Actinokineospora baliensis: one gene and its partners. The protein of the gene in region 2 interacts with the protein of the main gene of each other region in a pairwise test. Links are inferred from orthologs where the notes say so. Each region holds a gene or a part of one and is shown on either strand. Other genes may lie near its edges. The genes, in order: JOD54_RS03920, dnaE and rplL.

The links.
Region 1: the proteins of dnaE (region 2) and JOD54_RS03920 interact in binary tests that used the Escherichia coli proteins (3 or more experiments, as listed by UniProt). The link is inferred for Actinokineospora baliensis from one-to-one orthologs.
Region 3: the proteins of dnaE (region 2) and rplL interact in binary tests that used the Escherichia coli proteins (3 or more experiments, as listed by UniProt). The link is inferred for Actinokineospora baliensis from one-to-one orthologs.

What each region holds. Positions count from the first base shown.
Region 1 is NZ_JAFBCK010000001.1:884,974-891,926, reverse strand. What follows is about bases 2,150-5,124. They hold JOD54_RS03920 (pyridoxal phosphate-dependent aminotransferase), read right to left. Parts: upstream 4,233-5,124; coding sequence 3,066-4,232; downstream 2,150-3,065. Other genes in these bases: JOD54_RS03915 (DUF445 domain-containing protein), read left to right, coding at 4,319-5,124; JOD54_RS03925 (RNA polymerase sigma factor), read right to left, coding at 2,281-2,847; JOD54_RS03930 (hypothetical protein), read right to left, coding at 2,150-2,284. Also shown: JOD54_RS35920 (CHAT domain-containing protein), read right to left, coding at 1-1,052; more of JOD54_RS03930, read right to left, coding at 1,886-2,149; more of JOD54_RS03915, read left to right, coding at 5,125-5,527; JOD54_RS03910 (CGNR zinc finger domain-containing protein), read right to left, coding at 5,541-6,008; JOD54_RS03905 (VOC family protein), read left to right, coding at 6,097-6,465; JOD54_RS03900 (PadR family transcriptional regulator), read left to right, coding at 6,533-6,953. UniProt on the Escherichia coli protein: Shows aminotransferase activity with methionine and histidine as substrates, and to a lesser extent also with phenylalanine.
Region 2 is NZ_JAFBCK010000001.1:6,707,189-6,715,245, forward strand. The notes cover bases 1,359-5,437. They hold dnaE (DNA polymerase III subunit alpha), read right to left. Parts: upstream 5,093-5,437; coding sequence 1,559-5,092; downstream 1,359-1,558. Other genes in these bases: JOD54_RS29720 (cytochrome P450 family protein), read right to left, coding at 1,359-1,504; JOD54_RS29730 (nucleoside/nucleotide kinase family protein), read left to right, coding at 5,223-5,437. In the rest of the region: more of JOD54_RS29720, read right to left, coding at 287-1,358; more of JOD54_RS29730, read left to right, coding at 5,438-5,858; JOD54_RS29735 (Lrp/AsnC family transcriptional regulator), read left to right, coding at 6,111-7,079; JOD54_RS29740 (hypothetical protein), read right to left, coding at 7,081-7,812; JOD54_RS29745 (RluA family pseudouridine synthase), read right to left, coding at 7,886-8,057. UniProt on the Escherichia coli protein: DNA polymerase III is a complex, multichain enzyme responsible for most of the replicative synthesis in bacteria. This DNA polymerase also exhibits 3' to 5' exonuclease activity. The alpha chain is the DNA polymerase catalytic subunit.
Region 3 is NZ_JAFBCK010000001.1:731,511-738,227, forward strand. What follows is about bases 2,383-5,121. They hold rplL (50S ribosomal protein L7/L12), read right to left. Parts: upstream 4,076-5,121; coding sequence 3,689-4,075; downstream 2,383-3,688. Other genes in these bases: JOD54_RS03095 (ABC transporter ATP-binding protein), read right to left, coding at 2,383-3,441; rplJ (50S ribosomal protein L10), read right to left, coding at 4,137-4,694; JOD54_RS03110 (hypothetical protein), read left to right, coding at 4,919-5,121. Outside these bases: JOD54_RS03075 (MCE family protein), read right to left, coding at 1-557; JOD54_RS03080 (MlaE family ABC transporter permease), read right to left, coding at 554-1,354; JOD54_RS03085 (MlaE family ABC transporter permease), read right to left, coding at 1,356-2,144; JOD54_RS03090 (hypothetical protein), read right to left, coding at 2,141-2,365; more of JOD54_RS03095, read right to left, coding at 2,362-2,382; more of JOD54_RS03110, read left to right, coding at 5,122-5,731; JOD54_RS03115 (hypothetical protein), read right to left, coding at 5,736-6,248; rplA (50S ribosomal protein L1), read right to left, coding at 6,370-6,717. UniProt on the Escherichia coli protein: The binding site for several of the GTPase factors involved in protein synthesis (IF-2, EF-Tu, EF-G and RF3). Is thus essential for accurate translation.

The DNA of each region.
Region 1 (6,953 bases), 5.8 Mb from region 2 along the record:
AAGCGGCCCACTAGTTCGGATGCACTGGCGTCCACCACGGGCAGCGTGCTGGCTATGACCGAGCGACTGCCGTGGTCGAGGAACACCCTCGGCAGGTCAAGGGCGGATTCACACGCGGACAGCACTACCCGCGCGGGTAGTCGCGGGACCCGCGCCACGTGGTGGCCGTATAGGTGTCCGTCTGCCAGTTCTAGCGACGAGAAGAGAGGCGCGCCCGGGCGGTGCGCACAATGCGCGGCGATGTGCGCAGTGCCTACGTCGCCCATAGCGGCGAGCACAGCGTCTACGGTCGCATCAGTACCTACGAGCAACGTGCCCCCGTGCTCCTCGTGTAACTGCCTAGCTTCGGATTCGGCGTGCTTTAGCCGTGGCCCTGCAACCCAGAGGTGGCCAGGTGGGATAGGCCCTGCGGCTCGTAGCCAGTGATGAGCTGATGGGGCGGTCACGACTGGCAACCCGCGCAGCGTCGGGAGCGCGCCCCACGGGATCTGGTGCAGTTCCCTCGTCAGGATCACCAGCGGTCGCCTAGGTATGTCGACTGTCGAGAAGATCTGTTCGTCCAACTCGCTAAGAGCGCGATTGGCGGCATCTTCGCCTTGACCGGTAGTGGCGAGGAGAGTCAGCGCAGCTCGGACAGCCGAGGGGTCTACCCGGCCGAGGGTGTGTGTCCGGAACCGGCCATCGACAACGGAAACTGCAGACGTTGATCCGTTGTGGTTGTAGAAGTTCAGCAGGGTCTTGTCGCTAAGAGCGTTGACGATCTCAGCTGGGGTAAGAACCTTCTCAAGTCCGTCGAGAGCTGCGCGTTCTCGCTCTACCCAGGTGAAGACTGCCTGCGGGCGAGTAGCAGCTGCCAGCCCTGCAGCCGCGAGTTCGATCGAGCGTGGGTCGGCGCGTAGGCCGTTTCGGCAGGCAGTGAGCGCAGCAGCGCCCGTAGTGGCCAACTGTGCTCGCGCCAGCCAGCCAAGGGCTCGGAGAGCAGGGACTGGAGAGGAACACCCACCGGCGACCAGTGCGGGTTGATTGGCTGCCAACCGCAACCGGGCCGCCATGATCGGATCGCAATCGGCGACGATTCGGCTGATGTCGACTTGCTCGCCTGCCGCCATGCGCGCGTAGGCGGCTAGAGCCCGCCCCTCGCGTGTATCGACCGACTCGGCAGCGGTTCGAGCAGCGGCTGGCCTACCCGCGCGTAGGCAACACCAGCTGTAGGTGAGCATGGCGTCGTTGTAGGCAGGTCCGCGTCCCGCTGCTCCCAGCAGCCTGCCTGCTCGCGACAGGGCTACCTCGGCTTCCTGCAGTAGGCCGCTACCCATCAGGGCCCTTGCACGGTCGACAAGCACTTCTGGCCGCTTGGCGGGGTCTATGTCTGCTGATTCGTACAGCGCCAACGCCTTCGGAAGGTCTCCGGCTTCTGCCGCGACGAAGCCCTGGTTGTGCCTGCAGGTCGCAGCGCGTTCAAGCTCGCCTAGTCCGATGTAGAGCGCGTAGGCATCTTCGAGCGCCTGGTTCGCCTGGGTGAACCTTTGCAGGTAGGCCGCAGAGACACCAAGGCCAACAAGTGCGTTGGCTCTCCATCGTGGCTCTAGGGACGAGTTGATCGAGGACGCTTCAAGAGCAGGTAGTGCCGCAGCGTGGCGACCGTCTTGGCACAAGAGGAGTCCTCTTAGGCAGTCTGCGCGTGGATCGCGAACTTGCTCGATGACTCGCGCGCTCGACTCGCTGCTCCCTAGCTGGTGGTAGATCCAGGCTAGGGCCAGCTGCGACTCTGTGCGCTCATCTTCGGAGGAGGTCGCCGCTAGGGCGGCTTCGGCTACAGCCCTTGCCTGGCGGGTCTTACCTGTTTCGTGCAGCGCTACGGCAGATGCCTGTAGGGCTTTCCACGTCAACGCAGCCATGGCGATACGAGCGGTACGGCGTTGCTGCGGTGCAACACAAGCCGGACTCGGCCGTCGGGCAGGTCCGCGGAGAACGTCCCGAACGCGTCTAGGCGCAAGATCGCCGCGCCATCCCTGGAGTGCAGTTCGACGTGGGTGATGCCCATGTCGCGGGTCACGAGCCCGGTGATCCGGTTGCTTAGCTCGACCACTAGGCCATCGCCCCGCCACGCCTCGCGCACGCCGCGGACGGGGACGCACGGTGCCGCGATGAGGTCCAGCTCCGCCCAGTTGATGCCTAGGAGCGCGCCAGCGGCTATAGCCGCGTCCCGAACTCGGCCAGGCATCGGGTCTAGGCGGTCCAGCACCGCGCGCAGCTCAGTGAGCAGTTCGTCGTCGGGGGTCATCCCGTCGCCCCCTCCGGTAGGCCCAAGATGGCCAGCTTGCGACGCATGACATCTAGGCACCGGGATCGAGTAGTGCTCACGCTGGCGTTGGCCACACCAGCCGCCCTAGCCAATTGTGCGTAACTAAGCTCCGGCGCGAACGCCATTAGGCCCAGCAGTTGACGGCAGCGCTGGGTGAGTTGTTCGAAGGCGCGCCACAAGAGGTCATCTCGATCGGATCGCAGAACGGATGCCTCTGGGCCGTGGTCTTCGCGTGTAACTATCCAGTCGATTCGGTCTGTCGAGATTTCACGCGGGCGTGCGCTGATCACTCTTAGGCATTCGCGCCGTGCGGTAGTGGTCAGCCAGGCGGCCAAGCGCTCCGGGGCGCGGATGGACCCAGCCTTCTCGGCGAGGGTGATCCAGGTGTGCTGGCTGACGTCCGCCGCGTCGGCGAGGGTGAGTCGATGTGCCCGCGCCACTTGCCATACGAGCGGGGCGTAGCGGGTAACCAGAGCCCGCCACGCGGTCTGGTCCCCGTCGAGCGCGGCGTGCAGCAGGTCTGGAGTGGACGGTGCGTTCACGCTGCTCTCCCTTCTGAAGTGGACTCGATGCCGCTTCAGACGGGACCCCTCGGGTCGCCGCTCCCGCTGCCCCTCGAAGGTGTGAAATGCTCCTGGTTCTCAGCCTGTGGATTAATTTGGCCGTTGTGGATAACCGGCAATCACCATTTCGAGTGATGACAGCCCGGTTGCCGCTGTGGCTTCCTGGACACAGCGGCAGAAAGGAAGGTGATGCGCATTCAGCGAAGGCGGTGCAATCGGGAGATGGCCTCGTCGAGTACCTCGTCGCGCTTGCAGAAGGCGAACCGGACGATGTGGCGCCAGCGGTCCGGGTTGTCGGTGAAGACCTGAACGGGGACGGCGGCGACGCCGATCTTGTCCGGCAGCGCTCGGCAGAACTCCAGGCCGTCGGTGAAGCCCAGCGGGCGGACATCGGCGCACACGAAGTAGGTGCCCTCGGCGGTGCGGACGCCGAACCCGGCCTCGGCCAGCCCGGCCGACAGTCGGGTCCGCTTGTCCGCCAGCCCGGCCCGCAGGTCGGCCACCCAGGCCGATTCGGACCGCAGGGCGTGCGCCACGGCGGGCTGGAACGGCGCGCCACCGACGAACGTGAGGAACTGCTTGGCCGCGCGCACCGCCGCCACCACCTCGGCGGGGCCGCACACCCACCCGATCTTCCAGCCGGTGCAGTTGAAGCTCTTGCCCGCGCTGGAGATCGTCAGGGTCCGCTCGGCCATCCCGGGCAGCGACCCGAGTGGGACGTGCTCGCGGCCGTCGAAGATCAGGTCCTCGTAGACCTCGTCGGTGATCGCCAGCAGGTCGTGCTCCTGGCAGACCTCGGCGATCGCGGTCAGCTCGGCCCGGGTGAGCACGGTGCCGGTCGGGTTGTGCGGGGTGTTGACCAGGATCACCTTGGTCCGCGGGGTGACGGCGGCGCGCAGGGCGTCCACGTCGAGGCCGAACCGGCCGGACGGTTCCTCGACCAGTGAGACGACCCGGCGCTGTCCGCCCGCGAGGGCGACCGAGGCGGCGTACGAGTCGTAGTAGGGCTCGAACAGCACCACCTCGTCGCCCGCGTCGACCAGGGCGAGCAAGGCGGCGGCGATGGCCTCGGTGGCGCCGACGGTGACCAGGATCTCGGTCTCCGGGTCGAACTGGGTGCCGTAGCGGGCCCGCTGCTCGGCGATGGCCGCGCGCAGCTCCGGGCGACCGGGGCCGGGCGGGTACTGGTTGACACCGGAGGCGATGGCGTCCTGGGCCGCTGTGAGCATGCCCGCGGGGCCGTCCGTGTCGGGGAAGCCCTGGCCGAGGTTGACCGCGCCCGCGCGCACGGCCAACGCGGTCATCTCCGCGAAGATCGTCGAGGTGAACGGCTGCAGGCGGGGCACGAGGCTGGTTCGGGGCACGGTAGCCAATCCTCACGGAGAATGGGGGCGTGGAGCAACTGGCACCGGTCCCCGGCGAGGTCGAGAAGCGGCTCGCGCTGCGTCGGATGAAACTCGTGGCCCTGGCCTTCCTCGGCGCGGCGACGGTCATCTTCCTGGTCGCGACGCTCTGGCAGGCGGCTGGCGCACCTGGCTGGGTGGGGTACCTGAAGGCGGCCGCCGAGGCGGGGATGGTCGGTGCGCTGGCCGACTGGTTCGCCGTCACGGCGCTGTTCCGCAGGCCGCTCGGGTTGCCGATCCCGCACACGGCGATCATCCCGACCCGCAAGGACGCGCTCGGCGACAGCCTCGGTGAGTTCGTCGGCACGAACTTCCTGTCCGAGCAGGTCGTGCGGGAGCGGTTGCGCCGGGTCGGGGTCGCCGCCCGGTTCGGGCAGTGGCTGGCCAAGCCCGCCAACGCCGAGCGGGTGACCTCGGAGCTGGCCACGGTGATGCGCGGGGCGGTCACGGTGCTGCGCGACGACGACGTGCAGGCCGTGGTCGAGCAGGCCGTCGTGTCCCGCATCGTGGGGGTGCCGTGGGGGCCGCCGCTGGGCACGCTGCTCGAGCGGGTGTTCGCCGACGGATCGCACCACAAGCTGGTCGACCTGATGTGCGACCGCGCCTACGAGTGGGTCAAGGGCAACCACGACCAGGTCATGACCGTGGTGTCGGACCGGGCGCCGTCCTGGTCGCCGAAGTTCTTCGACTCGCTGGTGGCCGACAAGGTCTACGGCGAGGTGCTGAACTTCGCCTGGGCGGTGAAGACCGACGTCAACCACCCGATGCGGGTCGCCCTGGACACCTTCCTCGGCGAGTTCGCCGCCGACCTGCAGCACGACCCCAAGGCGATGGCCAGGGCGGAAACCGTCAAGCAGCAGGTGCTCGAGCACCCCCAGGTGCAGAACCTCATCGGCTCCACCTGGTCCACCGCCAAGAAGATGCTGCTCGACGCCGCCGAGGACCCGTCGAGCGAACTGCGCACCCGGGTCCGCGCGGGCCTGATCACGCTCGGGACCAGGCTGGCCGACGACGACGGCCTGCGCACCAAGGCCGACGGCTGGCTGGAGGGCGCGGCCGCGTACATCGTGCTCAACTACCGCGACGAGATCACCACCCTGATCACCGACACCGTGCAGCGCTGGGACGCCGACGAGACGGCGCGCAAGGTCGAACTGCAGGTCGGTCGCGACCTGCAGTTCATCCGGATCAACGGCACCGTCGTCGGTGCGCTGGCCGGTCTGCTGATCTACGCGGTCGCCCAGCTGATCGGCTAGCCGGTCGCCGGGGTCAGCCGAGCTTGGCCCGCTCGCGCCAAGCCCTGGCCTTCTCCCGGTTGCCGCACACCCGCATCGAGCACCAGGTGCGGGACCGGTTGCGGGAGCGGTCGAAGAACGCCCACCGGCAGTCGTCGGCCGGGCAGATCTTGATCCGGTGCCACTCGCCGAGCACGGCGAGCCGGGTGGCCGCGGCCAGCACGGCGCCGGTGACGGTGGTCGCGACCAGGGTCGGTGTCCGGTCGACCAGTTCGACCCGGACCGCGACCGGCGGTGGGGGTGCGGCCGGGTGGCCGCCGATCGCCGCGCGCAGACCGTCCCTGCTCACCAGGGCCGCCGCGTCATCGGCCAGGGCGTGGTCGACCAGCCAGGCCCGCCAGGCCGCGGGATCGGCGAGCACGTCGGTGTGCCGCTCGAAGTCGACGGTGTTCAGGAAGTCGAGGACCAGTCCCACATCGCCGCTGTCCTCAGCGCTACTCACGACACCACTGTAGGCCGAATACTGGTTGCTCCCGCGGACGCTAACTCTCATACTCGCTTAGCTGGTTACGTCCACCCCGGGAGGATCCATGACTACCGCTGTTCCGCGCCTGTCCACCGTCGTGCTCGACTGCCCCGACCCGCTCGCGCTCTCCGGCTTCTACGCCGAACTGCTGGACTGGCCGAAGGACGCCAAGCCCGACCCGGACAACGCCTGGTCCACCATCCGGGGCGAGGACGGCCGGATCGACTTCCAGCGCATCGACGGCTACGAGCCGCCGACCTGGCCGAACCCCGAGCGGCAGCAGATGCTGCACCTGGACCTGGAGGTGAGCGACCTCGCCGCCGGGCACGAGCGGGCCGTCGCGCTCGGTGCCCGGCTGCTGGACTCCTCGAGCACCTCGTTCTGGGTCTACGCCGACCCCGCCGGGCACCCGTTCTGCCTCTGCGCCTGCTGATCCGCCGCGTTCTCGCTGATCATCGCGCTATTCCCCGCGTGTATACATGTGGGGTACAGTGTCCGCCATGTCAATCGGACACGCGCTGCTCGGCCTGCTGGAGACCGGACCTCGGCACGGGTACGACCTCAAGCGGGTCTACGACGAGCGGTTCGGGCACGACCGGCCGCTCGCCTACGGCCAGGTCTACTCGACGCTGTCCCGGTTGCTCCGCAACGGACTCGTGGAGGAGCGCGGTGTTGAAGCAGGTGGGGGACCCGAGCGCAAGCGCTACGCGATCACCGACGCCGGGGTCACCGATGTCTCGGAGTGGCTCGTGACCCCGGAGAACCCGCAGATCTACCTGCAGAGCGCGCTCTACACCAAGGTCGTCTTAGCGCTGATGTCCAACCGCGACGCCGAGGAGGTGCTCGACGCGCAGCGGTCGGCGCACCTGACCTCGATGCGCGAGCTGACCGCCCGCAAGCGCGCCGGTGACCTCACCGACC
Region 2 (8,057 bases):
GCGACACGGTCCGTGTGGTGCGGTGTGCTCGATGGGGCGAACTTGTTTTGCGCGGGGCCCCTGCGCCAGCCGTGGCAGGACCGCAAAAGCCGGGGCCGAAGAGCATGGCCCTGCAGCGAGGCAAGGCTACGACTGCCGCTCCCCCACGCAAAACAAGTCCGCCCCATCGAGCATCTGGCACCGGAAGTTCCGAGTGTCCAGTGGTCGGGTTGGCGGGGTTGACTCGGTGGGTTGGGCTGGCGGGGCTGGCTCGGGGTCCACCGACAACCTGGCAACCGGCTTAGTGCTACTGGGTGGGTCCTAGGCGCACCGGGAGGGAGTCCAGGGCTCGGACGATGGTGCTCTCGCGCCAGCGCAGCGGGGTGTCGGTCAGGGTCAGGGCGGGGAACCTGGTCAGCAGGGCGCCGATGGCCACCTCGGCCTCCATCCGGGCCAGGGGTGCGCCGACGCAGTAGTGGATGCCGTGGCCGAAGGCCAGGTGGGAGTTGAGGTCGCGGTCGAGGTCGAGTGCGTCGGGGGTGGTGAAGACGGTCTCGTCGCGGTTGGCTGAGGCCAGGGCGACCACCACGAACTCGTCCGCCGGGATCTCCACCCCCGCGACCTCGATCGGCTCGGTCGTGTACCGCAGGGTGGCCGTGTTGACCGGGCTCTCGAAGCGCAGGAACTCTTCCACCGCGCGCGGCAGCAGGTCTGGGTTCGCGCGCAGCGCGGCCGCCTGCTCCGGGGCCCGCAGCAGCGCCAGCACGCCGTTGGCGATGAGGTTCACGGTGGTCTCGTGACCGGCCAGCAGCAGCAGGAACGTCATCGACAGCAGTTCGTTCTCGCTGAGCCGGTCGCCGTCCTCGCGGGCCTCGACCAGGGCCGTGAGCAGGTCGTCGGCGGGCGCGGACCGTTTGGACTCGATCAGCTCCATCACGTACTTGCCGACCGACACCCCGGCCTCGGTGATCTCCACCGGCGTCGACGAGGTGGACAGCAGCACCCGCGTCCAGCGGCCGAAGGCCTCGCGGTCGGCTTCCGGGACGCCCAGCAGCTCGCAGATCACGGTCATCGGCACGGGGAAGGCCAGCGCCGGGACGAGGTCGACCTCGTCGGCGTCGGCGATGGCGTCCAGCAGCGCCGCGGTGATCTCCTCGACCCGGGGCCGCAGGTGGCCGACGCCGCGTACGGTGAACGCCTTGTTCACCAGCTTGCGCAGCCGGGTGTGGTCGGGCGGGTCCATGTTGAGCATGTGCGCCTGCAGTTCCTCGCCGAACTCCGGGCGCGGGCTACCCGGTTCGCGGTTGCGCTCCAGCAGCGCCCCGGCGCGCACGTAGTCCTTGCTGACCCTGGGGTCCGACAGCACCGCCTTGGCGTCGGCGTACCGGGTGACCAGCCAGCCCAGCACCCCGCGCGGCAGCACGACGCGGCGCACCGGTCCGGTGCGGCGCAGCTCGGCGTAGAGCTGGTGCGGGTCCTGGAAGAAGTCCGGGCCGATGCGTACGACGTCGTGGTCAACGGTCACGTGTCCCCCTCGGTGAGCGCTTGCCACCCACCGTACCCGCGATCACACCCAGGGTCAGGAAAGGCAACCCGGACCGAGCAGCGCCTTCAGGTCCCCCATCAGCGACGGCGACGGGGTGACCCGCAGCGCGTCGTCGAGGCGCAGCAGCGTCTGCCGCGGGCCGTTGATCAGCTTGAGGTGCACCTCGGTGGTCCCCGGGTACGCCCCCAGCACGTCCTTGAGCTGGGCGACCAGCGGCGGCGTGCACTTGGTCGCGGCCATGCTCAGCCGGAACGGTGCGCCCGCGGCGTTGGACAGGTCCGGCACCGCCAGGTCGTTGGCGATCAGCGAGATCCGGTCCTCCCGCTTGGCCACCCTGGCCTTGACCAGCACGATCGCGTCCTCCAGCACCCCCATGCCGACCACCGCGTAGGTCTTGGGGAAGAACAGCGCCTCGATGCCACCGGCCAGGTCCTCCAGCTGCGCCGAGGCCCAGGACTCGCCGTTGCGGTTCACCCGCCGGTTCACCGAGGCGAGGATGCCGCCGATCACCACCTGGGCGCCGTCGGGGATGTTGCCCTCGAGGATGGCCGCGATGGTGGTGTCGGACTGGGAGCTCAGGATGTGCTCGACGCCGTTGAGCGGGTGGCCGGAGACGTAGAGGCCGAGCATCTCCCGCTCCAGGGCGAGCTGGTGCTTGGTCTCCCACACGTCGTCGGGCACCCGCACGTCGAACACGCTGGAGACGCTCTCGTCGGCCCCGCCCGCCGCGCCGAACAGGTCGAACTGGCCGACCGCCTCCGCCTTCTTGGTCTCCATGATGGCGTCGATGGCGTCGGTGTGGATGAGGAACAGGCCCTTGCGCGGGTGCTTGAGCGAGTCGAACGCGCCCGCCTTGATCAGCGATTCGACGACCTTCTTGTTGCAGCCGGAGGCGTCGACCTTGCGCAGGTAGTCGGAGAAGTCGGCGAACTCGCCCTTCTCGGTGCGCGCCTTGATGATCGCGTCGACCACGTTCGCGCCGACGTTGCGGATGGCGCCGAGGCCGAAGCGGATGTCGTCGCCGACCGGGGCGAACTCCTTCTCCGACTCGTTGACGTCCGGCGGCAGCACCGTGATGCCCATCTTGCGGCACTCGGACAGGTAGACCGCGGCCTTGTCCTTGTCGTCGCGGACGCTGGTGAGCAGCCCGGCCATGTACTCGGCGGGGTAGTTCGCCTTGAGGTAGGCCGTCCAGTACGACACCAGGCCGTACGCGGCGGAGTGCGCCTTGTTGAAGGCGTAGTCGGCGAACGGGACCAGGATGTCCCAGAGGGTCTTGATCGCGTCCTTCGGGTAGCCGTTGCGCTCCATGCCGCCCGCGAAGTTGACGAACTCCGCGTCCAGGACCTCTTTCTTCTTCTTGCCCATGGCCCGGCGCAGCAGGTCCGCTTGGCCGAGCGTGTAGCCCGCCAGCTTCTGCGCGATCGCCATGACCTGCTCCTGGTACACGATCAGGCCGTAGGTCGTGCCGAGGATGTCTTCGAGCGCCTCCGCCAGCGACGGGTGGATCGGGGTGATCTCCTGCTGGTTGTTCTTGCGCAGCGCGTAGTTGGTGTGCGACTTGGCACCCATCGGGCCCGGCCGGTAGAGCGCGCCGACCGCGGAGATGTCCTCGAAGTTGTCGGGGCGCATGAGGCGCAGCAGGTCGCGCATGGGGCCGCCGTCGAGCTGGAACACCCCGAGCGTGTCACCGCGGGAGAGCAGTTCGTAGGTGTTCTTGTCGTCGAGGCCCAGCGTCTCCAGGTCGGGCACCGGTTTGCCGTTGCGCTCGATGTTGCGCAGGGCGTCGTCGATCACCGTCAGGTTGCGCAGGCCGAGGAAGTCCATCTTCAGCAGCCCGAGCGACTCGCAGGTCGGGTAGTCGAACTGGGTGATGATGGACCCGTCCTGCGGCCGCTTCCACAGCGGGATGGTCTCCATCAGCGGCTCGGCCGACAGGATCACCGCGCAGGCGTGCACGCCCGCGTTGCGGATCAGGCCCTCGAGCCCGCGACCGGTGTCGATGATCTCCTTGACCTGCGGGTCGCTGTTGTAGAGCTCGCGGATCTCGGTGGCCTCGGCGTAGCGCTTGTGGCTGGGGTCGAACAGGCCGTTGAGCGGGATGTCCTTGGCCATCACCGCGGGCGGGTAGGCCTTGGAGATCTTGTCGGCGATGGCGTAGCCGGGCTGGCCGTAGAGCACCCGCGCGGAGTCCTTGATCGCCGCCTTGGCCTTGATCGTGCCGAAGGTGATCACCTGGGCGACCTTGTCGGCGCCCCACTTCTCGGTGGTGTAGCGGATGACGTCGCCGCGGCGGCGCTCGTCGAAGTCGATGTCGATGTCGGGCGGGCTGACCCGGTCCGGGTTGAGGAACCGCTCGAAGATCAGCCCGTGCGCCAGCGGGTCGAGGTCGGTGATGCCCATGGCGTAGGCGATCAGCGCGCCCGCGGCCGAACCGCGGCCGGGCCCGACCCGGATGCCGTTGTTCTTGGCCCACTGGATCAGGTCGGCGACCACCAGGAAGTACGCCGGGAAGCCCATCTGCAGGATGACGCCGATCTCGAACTCGACCTGCTTGGTGTGCACCTCGTCGACGCCCCCGGGGAAGCGTCGGCGCATCCCCTCCCACACCTGCTCGCGGAAGTACTCGTCCTCGGTCTTGCCGTCGGGGATCGGGAAGCGCGGCATGAGGTTGCGGAACTCGAACATGCCGGCGGTGTCGACCTTCTCGGCCACGACCAGCGTGTTGCGGCAGCCCTCCTGCCACGCGTCCGACGAGTCGACCGCGCGCATCTCGTCTGGCGACTTGAGGTAGTAGCCGTCGCCGTCGAAGCGGAACCGGTTCGGGTCCTGCAGGGTGCTGGCGGTCTGCACGCACAGCAGCGCGTCGTGCGCGGAGCTGTCGGACTTGTAGGTGTAGTGCGAGTCGTTGGTCACCACGAACGGGATGTCGAGCTTGCGGCCGATGTCGACCAGCCCGCCGCGCACCCGCGACTCGATCGACAGGCCGTGGTCCATCAGCTCGACCGAGAAGTACTCCTTGCCGTAGATGTCGCGCCACGCGGCGGCGGCCTCCATGGCCTCCTTCTCGTGGCCGAGCCGCAGCCGGGTCTGCACGTCGCCGGAGGGGCACCCCGTGGTCGCCATCAGGCCCTCGGAGTGCTCGGCGATCAGCTCGCGGTCCATCCTCGGCCACTTGCCGAGCTGACCCTCCATCGAGGCCAGGCTCGAGAGCTTCATCAGGTTGGCCAGGCCGGTGGCGTTGCGCGCCCAGATCGTCTGGTGGGTGAAGGCACCGGACCCGGACAGGTCGTCGGACTTCTGGCTCGGGTCGCCCCAGCGGACCCGCTCCTTGCTGAACCGCGACTCCGGCGCGATGTAGGCCTCGATGCCCAGCACCGGCGTGATGCCCGCGGCCGTCGCCTGCCGGAAGAAGTCGTAGATGCCGTTGGTGTGGCCGTGGTCGGTGATGGCCACCGAGGTCATGCCGAGCCGCTCGCACTCGGCGAACATGTCCTTGAGCTTGGCCGCTCCGTCGAGCATCGAGTACTCGGTGTGCACGTGAAGGTGAGCGAAGGAGTCAGCCACCCGGTCACCCTAGCGACCCGCACCGCCAACCCGGCGCGTTGGGTGCGCGACGCGCCGGAAGTTCTTGCTACCACTGGGAAAACGCCCGGAGCGGGTGACCGTGGGCGGTTCAGGCGGGCACAGTGGGGACATGCGCCTGCGCCCGGTGTCACCCGACGTGGTGGCCGATGAGCTGACCGCGATGGTCCACACCCGAACCGGGTCCGGGTGGGCCAGGGTCGCCGTCGACGGCGCGCCGCCGACCGCGCCCGGCGAGCTCGCCGACGCCGTCGGGCAGCGGCTGCGGGTGCTGGGCCACCCGGTGCTGCGGGTGGCCGCAGCGGACTTCCTGCGCCCGGCCTCGTTGCGGTTTGAACGCGGCAAGCAGGACCCGGACGCCCGCTACGAACTCTGGCTCGACGAGGGCGGCCTCCGGCGCGAGGTCCTCGCCCCGCTCGGCGCGGGCGGGACGGGCAAGGTCCTGCCCGCGCTGTGGAACGCCACCACGGACCGGGCCACCCGCGCCGAGTACGTCGACCTGCCACCCGGCGGGGTCGTGCTGATCGACGGCGAGTTGTTGTTGGGCCGCGGACTGCCGTTGGACGTGACCGCGCACCTGTGGTTGTCGCCCCCCGCCCTGACCCGGCGCCTCCCGCCGGACGAGCACTGGGCCCTGCCCGCCTTCGCCCGCTACGACGCCGAGGTCCGCCCCCTGCACACCGCCGACCTCGGCATCCGGGTGGACGACCCCCGCCACCCCGCGGTCCTCGACGACGCACCGCGCTGAACCGGGCCCTGGGTCGAGCACCGCGAGGTGTCGGTCCCCGCGAGTAGGCTTGATTCGGGGGCTGCTCAGCGCGGCCGGCCTGCGGCGATGCGGTCCGGCGGACGCTCGCACCCCCTGATCGACCTGACGCCCGGACCGGCGGCTTCGGTGCCCGGCGGCGACCGCCGCGGGTGAGCGGGTGATCACCGAGGGCAAGATCACGTGTCGGCCCACGGCTTCCGGGGCGGGGCCAGGGGCGACCGGGTAGCGTCCGTGGGCGTGACGGATCCGGTTGACGCCCGCCTGCTCGGTGTTGTGGCCGAGATGGGCAGGGCCGCGGTGCACGAGGTCGCCGCGCGGTTGGGCATGGACCCCAGGGAGGCAGCCGCGCGGTTGGTGGCGCTGTCCGGCTCGGGGCTCCCCCTGCTGGTCGGCGTCGAGTGCGACCCCAACGGCCTGCGGGCCGCGCTGGCGCGGATGTCCGCGCCCATGGGCTACCCGCCCCAACCCGGCTACGCGCAGCCGTACCCGCAAGCCGCACCGCAACCGGTGGCACCGCAAGCCGCCGCACCGCAACCCATGGCGCCGCAGTACCTGCCGCCGCAGGACCCCTACGCCTACCAGCAGCCGCCGAGCGGACCGATCCGCACCGGCCCGCCGAGCCAGCCGTTCCCGGTGCCGACGGGTCCGCCGAGCCAGCCGTTCCCCGCGGTCAGCGAGCCGATCAGCACGTGGGGCCCGCCGCAGAGTTCCAGTTGGGCGCGCGGCGACCAGCCCGCGGGCGGTGGCCCCATGGACCGCACGCAACCCGCGGTGCGGGCGTCGCGGCAGGGCAAGATCGGGGCGTCGCTGGAGACCTCCGGCCTGGAGGGCGAGCGCCTGGCGATCCAACTCGTCGAGGTCGTCGACCCCGCCGACTACCTGTTCACCGCCGCGGGCTACCGGTTGCAGCCGGGCGAGCGGTCGATCGTGGTGCACACCGAGTTGACCAACCGCGGCACGGTGCCGTTCGCGACGCTGCCGGACCTGTACCTGGTGCTGGTCAGCCCGGACGGCCAGTCCATCACCAAGGCCCCGGTGTCGCTGTCGTCGCGGCCGCCGCACCGGATCGGGGTGCAGCCCGGCGAGATCGCCAGCGGCCACACGGTGTACGTGGTGCCGGAGCAGACGGTGATCAGCTCGGTGCGCTGGAGCCCGCGCCCGGACGAGGAAGCGCTGACGCTGACGTGGACGGTCGACTAGCTCACCAGTAGTACTCGTGCCGGTTGTCCTCCCTGATCGACACCACCAGCGCGATGCCAGCGCCGATGCTGGCGAGCACGGCGAGTCCGACCACGACGTTGCCGCCGCTGTTGCCGAAGATCAAAGACGCGAGCCACCCGAGGATGAACACCGCCGTCAGGTAGAGGTCGACCACGACCAGCAGCAGCGCCACGACCAGCCGCAGCAGGAACCAGAGGAACCCCAGCGGCGGCCACGACGCCATGGTCGAGTCGTCGTAAGCCCACCGGAACAGGTCGAACGGGTGGTAGAAGGCGTTGGCCCACCAGCCGCGCGCGAGCTGGGTGGACTCCTCCGTCGGCCGGAACCGCACCTCCGACACCGTGGCGTCGGTGATGTCGATCGTCACCTCGTGGTCGGCCACCCGCACCACCGACCGCCCGTCGAGCACCGCCTCGAACTCATCGCCCCCGGTGCGCAGGTCGAAGACCTGATCGGTCCCGTTGAGCCGGTTGCGGTCGCGGAACCGCACCCGGATCCGGTCCTCCTGGATCGGCTCGCCGATCTTGAGCCCGATCGACACCTCGCCGAGCGGGGTCACCAGCGACACCTCGCCCTTGAACTCGACCTTGTGCTCGCTGACCGTGACGCTCGCGGTCACCGGCAAGAAGTCCGGCGTGCTCACCGACACCTCGGCGTTCCCACACCCCGCCGCCATCGCCAGGACGGCCAGCAGAACCGCGATCTTCTTCATACCCGGCAGGTCGCACCCGCGGAACCGGCGGTAACACCCACCCCCGATCCGTCGGCGAGTCGTGATCAACCGGCTAGTAGTCGGCTTCCAGGACCGCCAGTGCGGCCGCCAGGTCCGGTGGGTAGTCGCTGGTGAACTCCACCCACCGGCCGTCCGCCGGGTGGTGGAAGCCGAGCGACCGGGCGTGCAGCCACTGCCTGGTCAGCCCGAGCCTCTTGGCCAGCACCGGGTCGGACCCGTAGGTG
Region 3 (6,717 bases), 6.0 Mb from region 2 along the record:
AGTTCGCCCAGGTCGGCGAGGGTCTTGCCGAGGTCCTCGCCACGTCCTTCGAGAGCGGTGGCGATCGCGGTCAGGGTGCTGGAGAGCTTCTGCGGCTGGACGGCTTGCAGGACCGGCAGCAGGCTCTCGAAGGCCTCCTCCAGCTCGACCGCGCGCACCGAGGTGTCCTGCTTGATCCGGTCCCCCGCGGCCAGCGGGCGCGGTGAGGCGTCCTCGGGGATCTGCAGCGCGACGTAACGCTCGCCGAAGAGGGTCTTGGGCAGGAACCGGGCGGAGACGTTGCCGGGGATCAGGCCGATCTTCTCCGGGTCAAGCGCCAGGTCCAGCTCGGCGCCGCCCGCGGTCGGGGTGATCGCGCGGACCTCGCCGACGATCAGACCGCGCACCTTGACGTCGGAGTGCACAGCCAACTGGTTGCCGACCTTGTCCGTGGTCAGCGTGACGGCCGCGATCGGGGTGAACGCCTTGGTGTACATGGCGATGCTCAGGCCGACCAGGGCCGCGACCACCACGATGAACAGCAGCCCGTTGAGCCTGCGCCGGATCGTCGCGCTCATCCCGCGATCCTCACCGTCGTCGTGGTGCCCCAGATCGCGAAGCCGATGAAGAAGTTGACCAGCGCGACGGTGACGATGGTGGTCCGCACGGCCCTGCCGACCGCGATGCCCACGCCGGCCGGGCCCCCGCTGGCGGTGTAGCCGTAGTAGCAGTGCGACAGGATGATGATCACCGCGAAGATCAGCACCTTGCCGAAGGACCAGAACACGTCCTCCGGCGGCAGGAACAGGTCGAAGTAGTGGTCGTAGGTACCCGCGGACTGGCCGTAGAAGTGCACGGTGATCGTCCTGGACGCGAGGTACGAGGTCAGCAGGCCGATGATGTAGAGCGGGATGACGGCGATGAAGCCCGCGATGATCCGGGTGGTCACCAGGAACGGCAGGCTCGGCACGGCCATCACCTCGAGCGCGTCGATCTCCTCCGAGATGCGCATGGCACCGAGCTGGGCGGTGAAGCCGGACCCGACGGTCGCGGACAGGGCCAGGCCCGCCACGAGCGGGGCGATCTCGCGGGTGTTGATGTAGGCCGAGGCGAACCCGGAGAACGCGGCCGTCCCGATCTGGTCCAGCGCCGCGTACCCCTGCAGGCCGACCACGACACCGGTGAAGACGGTCAACCCGACCATCACGCCGACGGTGCCGCCGATGACCGCAAGCGCGCCGCTGCCGAAGCTGACCTCGGCCAGCAGGCGCAGGGTCTCGCGGGTGTAGCGGCGCAGGGCGCGCGGGATCCAGGCGATCGCGCGCACGTAGAACGACAGCTGGTCGCCGAGGTTGTCGAGGGCTTTGAGGACCACGTCAGCTCCCCTTCGCCGGGACGACCTGCAGGTAGACCGCGGTCAGCACGAAGTTGACGAAGAACAGCAGCAGGAAGGTGATGACCACGGACTGGTTGACCGCGTCACCGACCCCCTTGGGGCCGCCCTTCGGGTTGAGCCCCCGGTAGGCCGCCACGACACCCGCGATGAACCCGAAGATCAGCGCCTTGATCTCGCTGATCCACAGGTCCGGCAACTGCGCCAGCGCGGAGAAACTCGCCAGGTACGCCCCCGGCGTCCCGCCCTGCAGCACGACGTTGAAGAAGTAGCCGCCCATCACCCCGACCACGCTGACCAGGCCGTTGAGCAACACCGCGACCACCATCGCCGCCAATACCCTGGGCACCACCAGCCGCTGCACCGGCGAAACCCCGAGCACCTCCATCGCGTCGATCTCCTCGCGGATCGTCCGCGACCCGATGTCCGCGCAGATCGCCGACCCACCCGCCCCGGCCACGAGAAGAGCGGTGACCAGGGGTGCCGCCTGCTGGATGATCGCGAGCACACTGGCGGCGCCGGTGAAGGACTGCGCACCCAACTGGACGATCAACGTGCCCAGCTGCAGCGCCACGATCGCACCGAACGGGATCGCCACCAGAGCCGTCGGCAAGATCGTGACACTGGCGATGAACCAGCACTGCTGCACGAACTCCCGCGTCTGGAACGGCCGCCGGAAGATGTTGACCACCACATCGATACCGAGGGCGCAGAGCCTCCCGGTCTCCCGCAACGCCCCGGCCCCGGGGAAGGACCTCGCGGGCGCGGTCATGGTCGACCACCGGTTGTGGACCGGACACGGGTGTCGACGACCAGCGGCATCGCGGCCAGGGGGCGCGGCAACTGCCCGACGACCCCGCCCACCGGCTGTGCGGTTGCGGCGAGCTGCGATGACTGCCCGACGCCCACCAAGCGCGAGTCACCACCGCCTGCGGAGCGGCCTCGCGCACTCAACCCGGCCGAGCCGAGGTGCGTCCTGAGCAGCGCGGTCATGGCCGACCACCGGGCCAGGCCGGGATTTCCTGGGTGTCGTCGATGTGGGGGGCTGGGCGGGGGCGGGGGGCGGTGAGGCCGTAGCGGAGGAGCTCGTCGGGGGTGAGGGACTCGATGATGCCCTGCTGGGCGGCCTGGGGCAGGGAGTGCAGGACCCGCATGACCCGGTCCTTGCGCCTGCGCACCGCCATCCGCTCCGGCAGGCCGGGGGTCGGCTCCAGCTGCGGCACCACCCCGCGCAGGTCCTCTTCGGACGAACCGTCGGCGTGCCCGGCGGCGGCGTGGGCCTCTTCCTGGGCGATCTGGGCGGCGTCCTTCTCCTCGGACATGCCGATCGGGCCGAGGCGGCGGCCGTTGAGGAACTGGGCGACCACCGGCTCGTCGCTGGTGAGCAGGACCTCGCGGGGGCCGAACATCACCAGTTCCTTGCGGAAGAGCATGCCCAGGTTGTCCGGCACCGTCCTGGCCAGGTTGATGTTGTGCGTGACGATCAGGATGGTGGCGTCGATCTGGGCGTTGAGGTCGATGAGCAGTTGGCTCAGGTACGCGGTGCGCACCGGGTCGAGGCCGGAGTCGGGCTCGTCGCACAGGATGATCTCGGGGTCGAGGACCAGGGCGCGGGCCAGCCCGGCCCGCTTGCGCATGCCGCCGGAGATCTCGCCGGGGAGCTTGCGCTCGGCGCCCTGCAGGCCGGTCAGCTCCAGCTTGTCCAGCACGATGCGCTTGATCTCGGCCTCGGACTTGCGGGTGTGCTCGCGCAGCGGGAAGGCGACGTTGTCGTAGAGGTTCATCGAGCCGAACAGGGCGCCGTCCTGGAACAGCACGCCGAAGAGCTTGCGGACCTCGTAGAGCTTGGCCTCCGAGCAGGTCACGATGTCGACGCCGTTGACGACGCAGCGGCCGCGGTCGGGCTTGAGCAGTCCGATCATCGACTTGAGGAACACCGACTTGCCGGTGCCGGACGGCCCGAGCATCACCGAGACCTCACCCGGCGGGAGGGTCAGCGTGACGTCCCGCCAGATGGCCTGGTTCCCGAAGGACTTCGTCAGCCCCTCGACGACCACCTCGGCGCCCATCGAACCTCCAGCCCGTCCAGCTCACCGGCGTTCACCCCCGTGCAACGAGGGCGACCCGACCGGGTTACTCGCGAAGTTACTGCCGAGTTGGAAAAGTACTCGGATCCCTCCCCGTTCGCTCAACCGGGTTATGAGATTGCCCACATCATCGCTTTGGGTCACCCGCTAGCACCCTGCGTGACCCCAGACAACGCGAAGGGCCCGACACCGCGTGGGTGTCGGGCCCTTCGACGAGGGTGGAGCTAGATCACTTGACCGAGATCTTGGCGCCAGCGGCCTCGAGCTTCTCCTTGGCGGCCTCGGCGGCCTCCTTGGCGACCTTCTCCAGGACGGCCTTCGGAGCGGCCTCGACCAGCTCCTTGGCCTCCTTCAGGCCCAGGCCCGAGACGACCTCGCGGACGACCTTGATGACCTGGATCTTCTTGTCGCCAGCGGACTCGAGGATGACGTCGAACTCGTCCTGCTCCTCGGCGGCCTCGGCCGGCGCGGCGCCGGGGGCGGCGGCGGCAACGGCGACCGGCGCGGCGGCGGTGACCTCGAAGGTCTCCTCGAACTGCTTCACGAAGCCCGAGAGCTCCAGGAGAGTCATCTCCTTGAACGCGTCGAGCAGCTCGTCGGTGCTGAGCTTCGCCATGGTGGCGGTCCTTTCGCTAACACACCCGGCCTAGCGGGCGCGATTCTTCCGGGTGGGGTGATCAGCTCTCGGCTGCGGCGTCGTCCGCGGGAGCGGAGCCGCCCTCGGCGGCCTTCTTCTCCTGCAGAGCCGCGGCAAGGCGGGCGACCTGCGAGGCCGGGGCGTTGAACAGCCCGGCGGCCTTGGCGAGGTTGCCCTTCATCGCGCCCGCCAGCTTGGCGAGCAGCACCTCACGGCTGTCGAGGTCGGCGATCTGCGCGACCTCTTCAACGGTGAGCGGGCGGCCCTCCATGTAGCCGCCCTTGATGACCAGACCCTTGTTGTCCTTCGCGAAGTCGCGGATCGCCTTCGCGGCGTCGACCGGCTCGCCCTCGACGAAGGCGATCGCGGTCGGACCGACGAACAGGTTGTCCAGACCCTCCACCCCGGCGTCCGCGGCAGCCCGCTTGACCAGGGTGTTCTTCGCGACACGGTAGGTCGTGCCAGTGCCGAGAGCGCGACGCAGCGTGGTCAGCTGGGCCACGGAGAGGCCGGTGTACTCGGTGACGACGGTGGCCGAGCTGGTGCGGAACTTGTCCGCGATCTCGGCGACTGCGCCCACCTTCTCTGACTTCGCCATGGGTCGCCTCCTCTCGTGTTCGGGTCGCTGGCCGACCCCGGAGACGAGGAACGCCCCGGCGCGTGAGGCGGCACGGGGCGCGACAGGCTGCGAACAGCCGACGAAGCACGATCCATGTCCCCCTGCGCGGGCCGCCCACATCCGTGGGACCTTCATCCGCCGCTCGCGCGACGGAGACCAGCGGTCTTCGGTGAACCGTGGCTAAGAATAGCCGTGGTTCTTCGGTGCGCAAAACCGGGGTCGACCGACACGGCATGATGGTGACCATGGCCGACCAGGAGCAGCCGGACCGCGACCAGCCGCCAGCCGGACCGCCCGCGATCCGGCCGCCGGGCCAGCCGCCCGCGGTGCCGGTGCCCGACGACGAGCAGTGGCGCCAGTTCCAGGAGTTCCAGCGGTTCCAGGAGTTCCAACGCGGTCAGGCCGACGGCACGCTGCCCCCGCCGCCCGCGGCGCGCAACGGCCGCCCGGTGTGGCTGCGGGTGCTGCTGAACAAGTGGTTCCGCCGGTTGATCTACCTGCTCGTCGTCCTGCTCGCGCTCAACTGGGCCTACCAGAAGTTCTTCGGCAACCCCAACGAAGACCTCCCCGCGTCGCAGACCGGCGGCGGCAAGACCACGCGGACTGTCCTGTTCGCCACCACGCCCAAGGAAGCCGTCCGCGCGTTCTACGACAACATCGCCCAGAACATCCCCGACGACGCCTGCACCCGGTTCGAGACGCAGCAGGTCGAGGACCAGTTCGCCAGGCACTTCAACGCCCCGGACTGCCGCACCGCCGTCCAACGCCTCAACGCCGAGGTCGGCACGGCCAACAAGTACGCAGAACCCCGCTTCCCCGTCGCGATGGACCTCACCCCCCGCACCGACGGCACCGTCGTGATCAGCTCCTGCGCCATGGACGTCTACGACGGCCCCCGCCTCGGCCGCTTCACCGTCAAGGTCATCCCAGGCTCCCGAGGCGACCAGTGGACCATCACCCGCCACGACGACGAGCCAACCCCCTGCCCGGCCAAGGCCACCCAACCCACCGGCTGACCTGCTAAGGGCAGGTGATCTCGACGGTGACCTCGTGGGTGGCGGAGACGCTGCTGCCCCAGTTGCCGAGGACGTCTTTCATCTGGATGCCGTAGTAGGAGTGCAGGCGCCAGGTGCCGGGTTGGCAGGGGTAGGTCTCGGCTGTGGAGTTGGCGGTGTTGGAGCCGGAGGCGCCGGGGAAGGTCTTGTCGGTGGTCTTGGTGCCGTCGGGGAAGGTGATCTCGTAGTAGCTGGGTTCCCAGATCCGGCAGCCGTTGGGCGGCTTCTCCCAGCCGATGCCGAACAGGGCCAGCCAGCCGCACTCGGTCCACAGCACGGGGTAGACGCCGCCGGTGCCGGAGTCGTAGAAGCACAGCCAGCTCTTCATCCGGCGGTTCTCTTGGCTGTTGTAGTCCACCCACTCGCCGCAGTGCGGTTCGACGACGGTGGTCGGGGCGGCGTGCGCCGAGGCGGCGGGGGCGATCAGGGCGGCGCCGAGGAGCAGGGCGGCACTGAGGACGCGAGCTGGTTTCACCATGCGCTGATCGTCCCGAGTGGACCGAACCGGTGGTGGTCCGAAACCACGACCTCCACCCGAAAGGGGTGCCGCACAACGGAAAAGGGCCCCGCCGGAGCGGGGCCCTTTCCTCAAGCGTGGATCACGAAGCGGCGACGTCCTCTTCGAGGAGGTTGCGCAGCTTCGCCGGGTCGACCGGGATGCCGGGGCCCATGGTGGTGGAGAAGGTGATCTTCTTGAGGTACCGGCCCTTGGCCGCGGACGGCTTGGCGCGCAGGACCTCGTCGAGGGCGGCGGCGTAGTTCTCGACCAGCTTGGCCTGGTCGAAGGAGACCTTGCCGATCACCAGGTGCAGGTTGGACTGCTTGTCCACCCGGAAGTTGATCTTGCCGCCCTTGATCTCGTTGACCGCCTTGGTGACGTCGGGGGTCACCGTGCCGGTCTTCGGGTTCGGCATCAGGCCGCGCGGGCCGAGGATGCGGGCGATCCG